DNA from 3 places in the Cytobacillus kochii genome. Region 3 is predicted to be linked to each of the others. Evidence: riboswitches for the same ligand, from Rfam matches in the RefSeq annotation. Region 3 holds a riboswitch; each other region holds the start of a gene.
The links. Region 3 has a riboswitch for lysine ahead of LG276_RS22710 (transporter substrate-binding domain-containing protein). Riboswitches for the same ligand answer to the same signal wherever they lie in the genome.
Positions count from the first base shown of each region.

Region 1: another riboswitch for lysine. It lies ahead of LG276_RS17170 (aspartate kinase); the one in region 3 lies ahead of LG276_RS22710 (transporter substrate-binding domain-containing protein).
Region 2: another riboswitch for lysine. It lies ahead of LG276_RS19240 (Na+/H+ antiporter NhaC family protein); the one in region 3 lies ahead of LG276_RS22710 (transporter substrate-binding domain-containing protein).

Region 1 covers NZ_CP085254.1:3,356,546-3,361,776, reverse strand. Annotated here, with positions in the region: gene uvrC (excinuclease ABC subunit UvrC) at 1-1,587, shown strand, start outside; lysine riboswitch at 1,657-1,837, shown strand; gene LG276_RS17170 (aspartate kinase) at 1,992-3,221, shown strand; gene LG276_RS17165 (YslB family protein) at 3,319-3,795, opposite strand; gene LG276_RS17160 (succinate dehydrogenase cytochrome b558 subunit) at 4,243-4,851, shown strand; gene sdhA (succinate dehydrogenase flavoprotein subunit) at 4,924-5,231, shown strand, end outside.
Region 2 covers NZ_CP085254.1:3,766,463-3,771,693, forward strand. Annotated here, with positions in the region: gene LG276_RS19235 (ABC transporter substrate-binding protein) at 1-148, opposite strand, end outside; gene LG276_RS19240 (Na+/H+ antiporter NhaC family protein) at 626-2,197, opposite strand; lysine riboswitch at 2,370-2,554, opposite strand; gene LG276_RS19245 (YunC family protein) at 2,679-2,981, opposite strand; gene LG276_RS19250 (DUF72 domain-containing protein) at 3,043-3,888, opposite strand; gene LG276_RS19255 (iron ABC transporter permease) at 4,214-5,231, opposite strand, start outside.
Region 3 covers NZ_CP085254.1:4,465,328-4,470,558, reverse strand. Annotated here, with positions in the region: gene LG276_RS22720 (ketopantoate reductase family protein) at 1-767, opposite strand, end outside; gene LG276_RS22715 (methyl-accepting chemotaxis protein) at 911-2,398, shown strand; lysine riboswitch at 2,529-2,713, shown strand; gene LG276_RS22710 (transporter substrate-binding domain-containing protein) at 2,843-3,688, shown strand; gene LG276_RS22705 (amino acid ABC transporter permease) at 3,886-4,644, shown strand; gene LG276_RS22700 (amino acid ABC transporter ATP-binding protein) at 4,669-5,231, shown strand, end outside.

The DNA of each region.
Region 1 (5,231 bases), 1.1 Mb from region 3:
TTTGAATACATCGTGACCTCTTCCGATATGGAAGCATTATTATTAGAGTTAAATTTAATTAAAAAGCATGACCCCAAATATAATGTCATGTTAAAGGATGATAAGAGTTATCCTTTTATTAAATTAACAAATGAAAGACATCCGAGATTAATTACCACGAGAAAAGTAAAAAAAGACAAAGGTAAATATTTTGGTCCATATCCAAATGTGCAGGCGGCCAATGAAACAAAGAGATTATTAGATCGCCTTTATCCTTTAAGAAAATGTAACACCTTACCAGATAGAGTTTGTCTCTACTACCATATCGGACAATGTCTAGCTCCTTGTGTAAATGAAGTAAAATCTGACACATACAAACAAATGACAGATGAGATTACTCGCTTCTTAAATGGTGGTTATAAAGAGATCAAAAAAGAACTCTCAACGAAAATGGAAGAAGCGTCCGCAGCGCTAGAGTTTGAGAAAGCAAAAGATTTCAGAGATAAAATTATCCATATAGAAACGACGATGGAAAAACAAAAGATTACGATGACGGATTTTACAGACCGAGATGTGTTTGCTTATGCGGTTGATAAGGGTTGGATGTGTGTACAAGTATTCTTTATTAGGCAAGGGAAACTCATTGAAAGAGATGTGTCTATGTTTCCAATCTATAATGAGCCTGAAGAAGAGATGCTCACCTATCTCGGCCGTTTTTATGAACAAGCTAACCATTTTAAACCAAAGGAAATCTACTTGCCAGACTCTGTTGATGTGACGATGGCTGAGCAGCTTTTGGATGTGAAAATATTTATTCCTCAAAGAGGGAGAAAAAAAGAATTAGTGAAACTTGCCTATAAAAATGCAAAGATTGCTTTAAAAGAAAAATTCTCGCTTATTGAACGTGATGAGAAAAGAACGGTGAATGCAATAGAAAGCTTAGGTGAGGAGCTAGGAATTTACACACCCTATCGCATTGAAGCTTTTGATAACTCCAATATCCAGGGTACCGATGCTGTCTCAGCAATGATTGTCTTTATCGATGGTAAGCCTGCAAAAAGGGAGTATCGGAAATATAAGATTAAGTCAGTTAAAGGACCAGATGATTATGAATCTATGAGGGAAGTGACGAGACGGAGATATAGCCGGGTTTTAAAAGAAGGGCTCCCCCTACCTGATTTAATTATCATTGATGGTGGAAAAGGACATGTTGAAGTCGTTCGAGATGTGCTTGAGAATGAACTCGGTTTAGATATTCCACTAGCAGGATTAGTCAAAGATGATAAGCATAAAACATCTCAACTTCTTTATGGAAATCCATTAATGATCATTCCCCTCGCTCGAAATAGCCAGGAATTTTATTTATTACAACGTATTCAAGATGAAGTGCATCGATTTGCGATTACATTTCATAGACAAGTTCGTGGAAAGAGTGCATTTCAGTCACTTCTTGATGAAATTGATGGTATTGGGGAAAAAAGAAAAAAGCAGTTGTTAAAAGATTTTGGTTCTGTAAAAAAAATGAAATCAGCTAGTGTAGAAGACCTTAGGGAATCTGGCTTACCATTAAAAGTTGCACAAGAACTTTATGAAAAGTTACATGAATAGACATTGTCTGAAAAAAACAAATATGGTATAGTGTTTTTAACTTTATATCAAATCACTTTTTAACTTGAAAGTGAAGGTAGAGGTGCGAGTTTCATTAGTAAAAGTTCCTTAGAGGATTGAGCTTCGTTTGAAGGACTTTGAAAGGGAATATTCGCCGAAGTGAAGAAAGACTCAATATTTTCTTCGCTGGTTCTGCATTGAATAAATGCAGGATTGTCAAGACTATCTGTCTTGGAGGGCTATCTCACTGTGTGTGCGTAGATTGTTCATACGTTTGACTACACAGCAATGGGATGGGTTTCATCTCATTGCTTTTTTTTATGCCGAATATGGGTAGAAATGTGTTGGTTGTACATACAGGCGGCAGGGAATAAAAACGAATGACTTGAAAGTAGGGGAGAAAAGTGGGCTTAATTGTACAGAAATTTGGTGGAACCTCCGTAGGCTCGGTTGATCATATTCAAAATGTAGCCAACCGTGTCATTGAAGAAAAAAATAATGGTAATGATATCGTTGTCGTTGTGTCGGCTATGGGCAAAACGACTGATCAATTAGTTGGTATGGCAAAAGAATTATCACCTGCTCCAAGTAAGAGAGAAATGGATATGTTGTTATCTACAGGTGAGCAAGTTACAATCTCCTTATTAACAATTGCATTAAATTCCAAAGGTTATGAGGCAACTTCCTATACAGGCTGGCAAGCAGGGATTAAAACGGAATCAGTACATGGTGACGCAAGAATCACTGATATTGACACAAAGCCTGTTTCACAAGAGTTAAAGAAAGGGAGAATTGTTATCGTAGCGGGTTTTCAAGGTTTAAGTGAGACTGGCCAAATAACGACATTAGGTCGGGGTGGCTCTGATACAACAGCCGTGGCTCTTGCAGCAGTATTAAAAGCGGACAAATGTGATATATACACTGATGTAACAGGTGTATTCACAACTGATCCACGCTATATAAAAAATGCAAGAAAGCTTCCATCAATCTCTTACGATGAAATGCTTGAATTAGCTAATCTTGGTGCAGGCGTTCTACACCCAAGAGCAGTTGAGTTTGCAAAAAATTACAATGTAAAGCTTGAAGTACGTTCCAGTATGGAACGAGAAGAAGGAACAATTATTGAGGAGGTTGCGGAAATGGAAGAGAACTTAGTTGTTAGAGGGGTTGCTTTTGAAGATGATATTACAAGGGTTTCTGTACTAGGGATTAAAGACCCTTTAATAAGCCTTTCATCCATCTTTTCACTCTTGGCGAAAGAACATATAAATGTTGATATTATTATACAAAGTATTACAGATGATAAATCATCAGGCTTATCTTTCTCTATTAAAAACCAAGATCTTACAGAGACTGTGAAAATACTAGAAAAAAATCGAGAAGCCTTAAGTTATGATCAGATTGAATGGGAATCACAATTGGCGAAAATCTCGATTGTCGGTTCAGGAATGATTTCAAACCCAGGAGTAGCAGCGGAGATGTTTAATGTATTAGCTGCTAATAACATCGTTGTAAAGATGGTCAGTACATCTGAAATAAAGGTCTCGGCTGTGATTGACCAAGCGCATATGTTAAATGCTGCTCAAGCTTTACATCAAACGTTTAATTTAGCTGGGGATTTAATAAAAAATTAAATGAGCTAGCAGTAGTATAAGATAGGAAAATCCAAACACCATTTAAACGCCTTAAAAAGAATGATGTTTGGATTTTTTTTACTGTTGGGTATATTTATTAGGTGTGGATATTGTCCTTTTTATCCCATTTGACTGTGAAGAGGACCTTTCCACCTTTTTTACGTGGGTGCTCGAATGTTTCGCAAATCACTTCTTTTTTCTGTTCGATTTGTTGAGCAATAAAACCAGCTTCTAATTGGAATGTTGCGTGAGCATTTTCTTTACAGCGCTTTTGAATGACTTCACTTGTTAACTGGTATTCGATTTCTTTTTTGTTTTCGAGGTTTTTCGTTAATTTTCCCCAACCAGCCTCGACAAAGAAACTGAATAAGTCTTCTTCTGTTTGTAGAGGATATTTACGCGCTAGTCTCTTGCCTGCCCAGTATAAGATATCTGGTGCGTCTTTACCTAGCAAATCATGTAAAAGTTCTTCTCTAATTAATTCATAACCAAAGGATGGAATCACTTCTTTGTTTGGTTCGATTGATTCTGCCATGTTTTCGGTTTGTTCTATTTGGGCTTCTTGAGATGGCATATTATGCTAAATCTCCCCTCTTTCATAAAGTCTAATATATACAATTTACTTGGAAAAAACGAATACGTACAGTGAAAAGGGAAAAATTTTTAGTTTGTAAAACTGGTGTAAATTATGGGAATAATCTTAACACTAATAATAATCTAATGTAAATGCATTTTTATGCGTAAAATATGAATATTATTGCGTGATTTAAGCTATTTTAATATACCGCCAAATAGGGTTGAAAAAACTATATCATTGGTTTTTTGAGTGAAACTAGAATAGAAAAAATTTTCGTAATATCGACAAAATCTGTATCCGTTTTCTTGACGCTAATGGGCGATGGGAGTAAAATGGACATGTCATATAAATGTTTTGAAAATGATTTGCATTTTCTTAGTGATGCGAAGGATTTGTTATGTACATATTCAGCGTGTCATGCTACAAATTCAAGGGGGTAAACTTATGGCGGGTAATCGAGAGTTTTTAAATCGCAGATTGCATTCATTACTTGGAGTTATACCTGTTGGGGTCTTTCTGATCCAACATTTAGTAGTGAACCATTTTGCAACTAGGGGAGAAGAGGCATTTAATAGCGCATCACATTTCATGGAAAGTCTTCCTTTTAGATATTTCCTAGAAATATTTATTATTTTCTTACCTTTGTTATATCATGCAATTTACGGTCTTTACATTGCGTTTACAGCAAAAAATAACACTTCAAGATTCGGATTTTTCCGAAACTGGATGTTCTTAGTTCAACGTGTAACCGGTGTAATTACATTGATTTTCATCGTTTGGCATGTTTGGGAGACTCGTATTGCAGCAATGTTCGGTGCCGAAGTAAATTATGATATGATGGCTGATATTTTGTCTAGCCCATTCATGTTAGCATTTTACATCGTTGGTGTATTATCTGCAATTTTCCACTTTGCAAATGGTTTATGGTCCTTCATGGTAAGCTGGGGAATTACAGTATCTCCTAGATCACAATTGATTTCAACTTATGTAACTTTAGTTATTTTTATCGCATTATCAATTGTAGGTATTCGTGCTATTTTTGCTTTCGTGTAATGAATACATACATTTTTCTATAATTTGTTCGGTTTTTTTTAGAGGTATTAGTATTAAGGGAGTGAGTCAGATATGGGTAAAGGAAAGGTTATTGTTGTCGGTGGCGGATTAGCCGGATTGATGGCAACTGTTAAAATTGCTGAAGCTGGCGGACAAGTAGAATTATTTTCTTTAGTGCCGGTTAAACGTTCTCACTCTGTTTGTGCCCAAGGTGGTATTAACGGAGCAGTAAATACAAAAGGTGAAGGGGATTCTCCTTGGATTCACTTTGATGATACAATTTATGGTGGTGACTTCTTAGCTAACCAACCTCCAGTTAAGGCGATGGCAGAAGCAGCACCTGGAATTATTCACTTATTCGACCGTATGGGTGTTATGTT
Region 2 (5,231 bases), 700 kb from region 3:
CACCAGAAAGTTCTAGGTTGGCACCTATCTTGACAGTATCACCAGACTCACCACCACCTGCACTATCACTACCACAGCCAGCAAGGAAACCTGCAGCTCCTATAGTAGAAGCTAAAAGAACAGCCGTCATTCTCTTTTTAAAAAACATAATGATCCCCCTCTTTTTGATTATTCCAACAACTAAGAGCATGGTTCAAATCCCCCATATAAACCCCACAAGAAAAGATACCACACAAAAAAGTAGACTAAAATAACCAAAATGTAATATTTTTCTGATAATTGCTATAAATCTAAAAATAGTATAGTATCATTTTATTCATCTGTCAAAACAATCTTTGTGAATAATATTAATATTTAGAATTTTATTAATAGTTTAGAGCGTTAAAGGGTTTCTTTTTCATATGTTTTGTTTGTAAAACTCTATCATTATATTCATAAAATAATTAATAGTAGATAGATATAATGTAGTTCATTCAATTGTTAATAATTAGCAATTAAAAATAACTAGCTACTTTTATATAAAGTAAAATAACTTTGCTTATGTAGTAATTTTAGACTTGTAAGATAGAAAAAGAGGAATGAACCGACGAGTTCATTCCTCCTTCCTATATGTTCAAAAGAACTATTATATCATCTTCTCGGTTTTTGTACCGAACATTTTAACAACAAGTAAAATCCCTGCCATCATAACAATCAAAGCAGCTAATGCAATAATTACACTTCCACTTACACCCAAAATAATATAAGAGATGGCCGCAGCAACAGCTGCTGTAAAGGCATAAGGAAATTGTGTAATGACATGATCAATCAAATTACTTCCTGCACCTGTGGCGGATAAAATAGAAGTATCAGAAATCGGTGAAGCATGATCTCCGAATACTGCCCCTCCAAGTACAGCTGCCATTGCAGGAATCAGCAGGGATATATCTGTAGCTACAGCAATATCACCAGCTATTGGAAGAAGAATGCCAAATGATCCCCAAGATGTCCCTGTACTAAATGCCATAAGTGCCGCAATAATAAATAGGATAACAGGGATAAAATCATGACTAAGATTCGATTGATTAATAACGCTAGCCAAGTATTCCCCTGTACCTATTTGACTAATCAAATCTCCGAGTAACCAAGCAAAGATTAAGATCAATACTGATCCAAACATAGATTTCATCCCAACCCATGTAGCTTTCAAATAAAAATTACTCGTTAGTTTATCATCTTTCTTTAATACTTGAGCAAATTGTACGTAAGCAACAGCTAAACTCAATAATCCTCCGACAATTAATGATAAGGCCACATCTGTGTTTTCTAATAAGGATACTAACGACACATTCCCCTCTGCCCCATTAATGCCTGTCCAAGCCATCATACTCACTGTTCCAATAAATAAAACAATGATTGGCCAAACAAGATGACCAACAGTCCCTTTCGTACTAATAGGTAATTCTTCTTGAACCTCGTCTTTCAACTGTTTCTTCTTATCAAATAGAATTCCTTGTTCAATAGCTTGTTTCTCATGTTTCTTCATTGGACCAAAATCAATTTGCCCAACAACAATAATAAACACCATTATGATTGCCGCCCATACATAAAAATTTAACGGAATGATTTGCATGAAAGCAGAGAAAGCACTATAATCAGTTATTTTATGAGACACTAAAATCGAGCCAATTAAGGCGATAATTGATGCTCCCCAACTTGATATAGGCGAAATAACACACAAAGGTGCGGATGTTGAATCAATTAAATAAGCAAGCTTTACACGTGATACTTTTTGTCGATCAGTAACAGGTCGAGATACCTGTCCAACTGTTAACGCATTAAAATAATCATCTATAAACAAAATCATACCTAAAACTACGGTTAATAACTGTGCACCCACTCTCGTTTTCACACGCTTCATTGCCCATTCACCAAAGGCACGACTACCACCCGAAAGTGAAATAAATGCAGTAATGCTACCAAGAATAAGTAAGAATAATAGAATGAATATATTCCAAGTATTTAGCCCTTCATCTGTTATGAAAAGTGCTATAAACGACGAGAAAAATATTTGTAGCGTATCTAGCGGTTGATATCCTCCAATTAAGATAGCTGCTGTTAACGCCCCTAAACCAAGGGAGAGAATCACCCTTTTTGTTAGTATAACCAAAAGCATCGCTACCAAAGGTGGCAGCACAGAAATAAATGTACCTGTCATAAAAAGACCTCCTATTAGTATAGGAGCTATAGACATGAACGAATGCGTCTCATATCAATTAACGATCAGAGAAAGGTATCCTCCACTTTTCTTTGATCCTTAATTGATAATAAAAAAAGAGTAACGATAGAGATTCTATCATTACCCTTCAAGAAGTAACGTTATTCTCCATCACGACTGTAGCTCCCCATTATGGTTAATATACCTCCATAATGACAGTGTTACTCCTATTTAGAGCAACCCCAACAAATAAATATTGACGTACCTATTTGCTTCGGCAAATCTCCCTTTTATCAAAGTTCACTGTTGTCATCCTCACATTGATTACTAATGATGATTTGCGCCTCTACCCCATCGGATTGATAAGGCATTATTCAATTGTTATACATTATATCAAAATATAATTATTTATGCAAAACTCTATCAAAACCTAAAATATACTTAAATTTATTATTTTTAAGATATAGTAGGATACTATAACCTATACCATTCTTAATAGCGCTTCTCTTCCGATCATCCCTTTTTTAATTCCTAATTCCTCTGCAGCAAAAGTGACTGATTCAAGTGGTGCATCTATTAGTTGTTGAATCGTTTTTACCCCTACGGCTCTACCAGCAATGACATGGCGATCTTTTAATTTTTCATTTAATAACGCAACGTCTAATGCACCACACATGATATATCCTTTATCATTTGATACGACTAACAAATTAGTTTTTGGCAGCTCAACGGATACAGTCATAAACGTATGACCATCCAAAATAACAGGCTTTAATTCAACCATGACCGTCCCCCCTTCCCTTTAACAATTTATGTTATAGGTAGAGATTAGGTGTACTCATTAGTTAAAATAAACCGAGTTGTTTTGGAGCTAATCCCTCATATTCAATTCCTAATATTTCTAGAATTTCCTTTGCATTATCCGCTGCGTCACCACCAGAATTATTATTAAATAGTACATAGACGTCCTTTGCCTCTTTTTGTAATTGCTTTAATCGCTCTGCCCACTCCAATAATTCCTGGTGATTATAACGGTATAGATAGCGAACTTCACGCCAATTTGGTTGTTTTTTATTTTGCCACCCATGAACATTACGACCATGCAAGCGGACAAGTACAATTGGATGACCGCAAGTATGCATTACAATTGGAACAGAGCCCTCCCCTGCTTGTGGTTCATCACAAACGGTATGTATCCATTTCTCTTCCTTGATAAAATTTAAAGTACCTTCTATAAACGCATCTTGATACCAAGACTGATGACGAAATTCAACAGCACATGGTATTTCTCCCATTTGCTGTTTACACCAGCGTAAATATTGAACGTTTTCCTTTTTACAATTAAACCACGGTGGAAATTGAAATAGGACCATCGCTAACTTATTTTCTCTTATATAAGGGGCAAGCGACGCTTTAAAAGCAGCAAACATTTCTTCCTTGGACTCAAAAGGAATCTCTCCCCTTTGATGCCCCGTCATCCCCTGATAAGCTTTCACAACAAATTTAAATGAAGCAGGCGTTTCCCTCACCCACTTTTCCCCGTTCCTTTCTGGCTGTACGGCATAAAAGGAGGCGTCTACCTCAACTGTTGGAAAATGAGCGCCATATTCTAATAGTTTATCTCGGTTAGATACACGCTCCGTATATAGGCTGTCATGATCTCCCCATCCAGTTAAACCAATCCTAATCATTCCATCACCTCATCTACCAATAATCTTCATACTGATTATTTTACCTAAAGGATATAACCATAAACAAGAAACACAATGAAATAAGTCAAAAAGAATCAGTCAAAAACAGAAAAGAAAATTCTTAGAACATTCCATTAGCACTTTACTCATTTTGTGATTGCTCATCGGTATCAAAAAAGGAACCCTTACGCAGTAATAAGGAAAAGCATATAGAAAAAGTACCTTACTGGAGATGGTATAAATCAGATATCCGTTTCTTACTATGAGTTTAAAAGAAATAAAAAATAACCCGAACCATTGTTCAGATTATTTTTTATTAAACAGATTAACTCGCTTTGATTTTGTTCGTTTTCTTCAATAAATAAAGTAAGTATGGTGCACCAATTAAAGAAACAATTATTCCAGCAGGTATTTCTTTAGGAGCTAAAACGACTCTTCCAAGAAAATCAGCTGAAATAAGTAAAATCCCGCCAATTACTATGGTTAATGGCAGTAATTGTAGTAGCTTCGGACCGACCAGTTGTCTAGCAATATGTGGAGCTAGTAAACCGATAAATCCAATTGCTCCAACCACTGATACACTGATGCTTGACAACATAACAGCTAGTATAATCATAAACATACGCATTTTACTAGTTTTCACACCTAAACCAATGGATAGTTCATCACTCAATGATAAGATCTCGAATGTATTGGCCATATAGAGAATAACCGGAAAGAGTAGTAACGATGTTATCATCACAATTACTAGGTCACTCCAGCTTGTCCCATAGGTGCTACCAGCAAGCCATGTTAAAGCTTGTGATGCATGAAGGTTCGCACGTACTAATAAAATCTGTATAATAGCAGAACCTACCGCAGATATAGCAACACCCATTAATAATAGAATCATCGGTTGATAACCGCTCCGCGCACTAATAAACAATACAATTCCCATTGTAACAAGTGCACCAATTAATGCACCAATTGGAATAAGGACAAAGGGGGCTTGTGGAAAAACAATGAGAACCAACATCGCCACTACACTTGCACCTGAAGTCACACCTAAAACAGAAGCGTCAGCAAGTGGGTTACGTAAAACAGTCTGCATCATTAAACCGCTAGCCGCCATCATCATACCAATTCCGAAGCTGACGACCACTCGAGGCAAGCGAAAATCCCAAACGAAGGTATTATACATCAATTCTCTTGGCAATTCTAAAAGACTAGTGAAACTTGTTCCCCCAAACGACAGGCTAAACCCTACTAATCCAAGAACGGCGAGAGATATGAGGACATAAAATCTTTTAATATGCTTAATTCTCACTTTCCCCTCTAATGCTCCTCCAGCAGTTCTCGTTTTC
Region 3 (5,231 bases):
TTGCTCTTGTCTTCGCTAATAGAGAAGATACCTACATTTACACCCGCTAGTTCGCTAAATTGAATGTTATTCGCGTATCCAACTTTTAACGTTTCATCAGCTAACATCACTGCACTTGTGACAGCTGCCTCGTTATTCAAAATATCTCCATATGTACAACCTAGTGCTGCCGACATACCGCTCATCGCTACATTAACAAGAAGTTTGGACCATTTTGTACCGATAAGATTATTTGACACGATTGTGCCACCGACATCTTCAAGAACGGTTTTTACTTGATTCACGCGATCAGTAATCTGTCCGTCTAACTCACCAATTTGAAACGCGTGAGCAGAGAATGCCTCTTTGTCTGATGTTAATTGTGATACACCTGGTTTTACCCAAGTTGCACCAAACTCAACAGAACCACCAATAATGTTGGATGAACCAAGTGATTCTACTAAACTTTCTTCTGGAACACCATTTTGTAAAGAGAGTAATATGCTTGCTTCGTTCATATGCGCTTGTAATTGTAGGAGCACTGATTCATTGTATACTTGCTTTGTTAAAAGTAAGACAAGGTCATAAATGCCATTCATTTCTTGTGGCGTGATGGCTTTTACAGAAGCCTGCAAGTTTACCGTCCCCACAACTGTTGCGCCGTTACTGTTTAAGGCATTGATATGATCAGTATTCACATCGATGCATTCCACATGATGTGCCCCTTTTGATAAGTGTGCCCCAATAATCGTCCCTAAAGACCCTGTTCCCATGATCGCAATTCTCATTATGTATCCTCCTAAAATATTTAGCTATAAAGCACTAACATAATAGTTAATCATACCGAAATAAATAAGAGAAATAAAAGAAAAAAACCCCAAATAATAGGCTTAAAGTCCTTGTTTTTGGATTAATTTAGGAGGAAAAATAATTGGGTACGCAAAAGAACGAATTATTAAGAGTTCATAAAGTGAATATGTGGGGATTGATGACATTAGCTGTTTTATTAGTCTTACCTATTGTTATTGACCGAGGTTTGAGCGATACAATTGTCATTATGTGTGCTGGGATTTCTGTCATTGTCATGGCTATTGTTCTGTACTTTTTGCGTATCAATGATTACGTAAAGGGCTTTTTGTATGCTGCTATACCAAACCTCATTGTGATGATGCTCTTTTTTGTGGACGGATATGCTTTGAATAAGCATTATATTTTATTCTTAACGGTTGCAATGGTGGTGCTGTATTTTAAGAAAGAAATGATTGTTGCTTTTTCTGCATTCTTTAATATTAGTTTTATTGCTACCTGCTTTATAATTGGCCATCAGTTATTAGGAGAAAGTAATAGTGTCCGGAGTATTTTTACTATTATTCTTGTCACCAACGGGATTTTGTACTTATTTTATTTATTAGCTAGTTGGGGTAGGGAATTGATTGACCAAGCAGAGCAAAAAGAAACGGAGTCAAAAGACCTTCTCATACAGTTGCAAGACACCTTTGGTTCAATAGATAAAGGTACAGTGACTCTAGAAAATCATATTGGACTTTTTAAGCAAAATATTGAAACGATACATGAGTCAAGCCAACAAGTATTAGAAGCTGCTCAACAGATGGCTACAAGTATTCAGGAAGAAGCGAATAGCTTAAATATTGTCAATGATTCTATGAGTCAGTCTTTACAAAATACAAAAGAATCTGTTGCCATTTCAGAAGGTGTCGTAGAAGAGTCGAAGAGTATGAATGAGAAAGTACAAGATGGTTTAACTAAGATAGTCGATGTTACATCGCATATGAATACAGTAAATACAACGATTAGTGTGACAGCATCGACGGTATCAGATGTTCATTCTAGTATGGAACAAGTGAATAAATTATTAGCAGGCATTAAACAAATTGCCGATCAAACTAATTTACTCGCATTAAATGCAGCAATTGAATCAGCAAGAGCCGGAGAGCATGGGCGAGGTTTTGCGGTCGTTGCAGATGAAGTAAGGAAGTTAGCTGAGCAAAGTGCTGAAATCACGGTGGCGATTTCTGAAGTGACGAATACTCTTTTCACTCAGTCTCTTGAAGCACGTCAAAGCTCTCTTGAAGGGGAAGGTGCTGTAAAGCAGGGACAAGCACTTCTAACAGAGATATCTGCCTTTTTCAACGAGATCCAAACATCATTACAAGAAAACAACTTAGAGTTAGTGAAAGGTGTCAATGAAGTGTCCGCTGCCACAGAAAAATTTGAGCAAATTCAAGAACAGATTGAAAATATGGCAAATATATCAGAGGAAAACGCTGCAGCTACAGAGGAAATCGTTGCCATCATAGAAGATGAACATGAGATGGTGTCAAAAGTAAACCATTCGGTAGCGGATATTAATCATTTGAGCATCCAGTTAAAAGAGTTAGCTTCAAGCAAACAAGCTTGACATTGGTAATTATGCTCTGGACAAAAGGTTGTGCGAAAAAAGGACCAATTTTCCATAGAGTTTATATTGACAGACGCTATTAAACTATTGTAGCCTAATAGATATCAAATTGAATAAACCTCACTTTTTCTGGTGGGGTAGAGGCGCGGTATTTAACAGTCTTTAGTAGAGTGATAAGGCATGATGAAACTAAAGAGAAGGAAATATCGCCGAAATGTGCTATATCCATTTGTATAGCATGTTGGGTCTGCAGTGAATAATTGCAGGACTGTCTTAATAAATTTACCCGGTTTATTAAGGTGCACTATCTCTAAAATGGGAAAAGTAGAGGATTTAGGCGGAAGAATAACAAGGACCTGAGTTCATCTCAGGTCTTTTTTTGTTATTCTTTTTCTTAATTCGGAATAGTTTAATTAGTAGAAAAATATATTAGGGGGAATAGAAATGAAAAAGAGATTTGCTTTACTAGCTATGGCTTTAGTAATGAGTATGTTTCTAGCTGCTTGTGGTTCAAATGATGAGGCTGAAGGAAGCACAGGTTCAGGTGGAGAAGATAAAGACGTGTTTCGTGTAGGACTAGAGGCGGGTTATGCGCCATTTAACTGGACGCAAATGGATGATAGCAACGGCGCAGTTGCAATTGAAGGTAATTCAGAGTTTGCAGGCGGTTACGATGTTGAGATTGCGAAGAAGATAGCAGAAGGTTTAGGAAAAGAGTTAGTAATTGTGAAAACAAAATGGGATGGTTTAGTACCATCATTAAGTTCAGATAAAATTGACGCCATTATTGCTGGTATGTCACCAACAGCAGAACGAAAAGAGACGATTGATTTTTCTGATAACTATTACGAATCTGATTTAGTCATGGTAGTGAAAAAAGGTAGCGATTACGAAAATGCCACATCCATTCAAGACTTCAGTGGAGCAAAGGTTACTGCCCAATTAAATACATTTCATTATTCAGTAATTGATCAAATTGACGGCGTACAACAGCAAACAGCGATGGAGAGCTTCCCTGCTATGCGTGTTGCATTAGAGTCTGGAATTATTGACGGTTATGTTTCTGAACGTCCTGAAGGTGTAAGTGCTTCAGCTGCTAATGATAACTTTGCGATGGTTGAATTTACTGAAGGATTTGAGACAAGTGAAGAAGATACTGCCATTGCAGTAGGGATGAAAAAAGATAGCGAATTAACAGATAAAATCAATGAAATCCTTGCAGATATTTCTGAAGAAGAACAAAAAGAATTAATGGATGCTGCTATTGAGAATCAGCCAGCGGCAGAATAACTAAATGAGCCGGCTGCATGAGATGTAGCCGGTTTTATATCGAGAAGAAGGTTAGGAGAGACATGAGAAATAAACAACTAGGGTAGCGCATCCTCTCCCTTTAAGTAATAGAAGGACTAATTAAACCTTTGAAGCGCAAATCCTTAGCAGATTGATTGGTAATGGCCAATCATGATGAGAGAAAAGGAGATCATGTTATGAGTATAGAATGGATTATTCGCATCGTAGTCGAATATTGGCCAATGTTTTTACGAGGCGCCGGTGTGACATTAGTCATTGCCTTAATTGGTACCGTTTTCGGTGCCCTAATTGGTTTGTTGTCAGGCATTCTTCGAACAATACCAATACCGGAGAATGGTCCTAAACGGTTGTTATTAAAAATAGTGAATTTCTTGTTATCTGCTTATATTGAATTCTTTAGAGGCACACCAATGATTGTACAGGCAATGGTTATTTTTTACGGGGCAGCAATGGCCTTTGGCTATCAAATGGATCCGCTCATTGCTGGTATCGTTATTGTTTCCATTAACACGGGTGCTTATATGGCTGAGATTGTTCGTGGAGGGATTATTTCTGTCGACCCAGGTCAATATGAGGCAGCCCAAGCCATTGGGATGAACCATTTGCAAACAATGATGAATGTTGTTTTACCTCAAGTCATTCGAAACATTCTTCCAGCTACAGGTAATCAATTTATCATTAATATAAAAGATACTGCCGTGTTAAGCGTGATTTCTATATCTGAATTATTTTTCCAAACGAATTCAATTGCAGGGAATAATTTCCGCTACTTTGAGTCATTCTTTGTTGTTTGTATTATTTATTTCGTTATGACTTATACCGTTACATTAATTCTACGCTATATTGAAAGAAGAATGGATGGACCGGAAAATTACGTCGTTGCAGGTGAAATGGATACGGCAGAAGATATCAAAAGGAAAACAACAGGAGCATAGGTGGCGGAAAGGAGAGTTGGAAAAGTGAATACAGTTGTTGATATTCAAGGGTTAAGTAAGTCTTTTGGTAGTCATGAAGTATTAAAAGATATTAACTTCTCAGTGAATAAAGGAGAAGTAGTTACAATCATCGGCTCATCAGGGTCTGGGAAATCGACCCTATTAAGATGTGTCAATCTATTAGAAAAGCCAAGTGGTGGACAAATTATCTATAACGGTGAAAATATCCTCGACGATAAACATAATGTCCATCAATATCGTAAAAATCTCGGCATGGTTTTTCAATCTTTTAATCTATTTAATAACCATAATGTATTGGGCAATTGTGTTGTTGGGCAAATAAAAGTATTAAAGCGTTCAAAAGAGGAAGCAGAAAAAATCGCGAAGAAATATTTGCGTGTGGTCGGGATGGAGGCTTATGTAGAAGCTAAGCCAAGACAGCTTTCCGGAGGTCAAAAACAGCGTGTGGCGATTGCAAGAGCACTTTCAATGGAGCCAGATGTGATGTTGTTTGATGAACCAACCTCAGCACTCGATCCTGAAATGGTTGGCGAAGTGTTAAAGGTGATGAAGGAACTGGCTGGCAC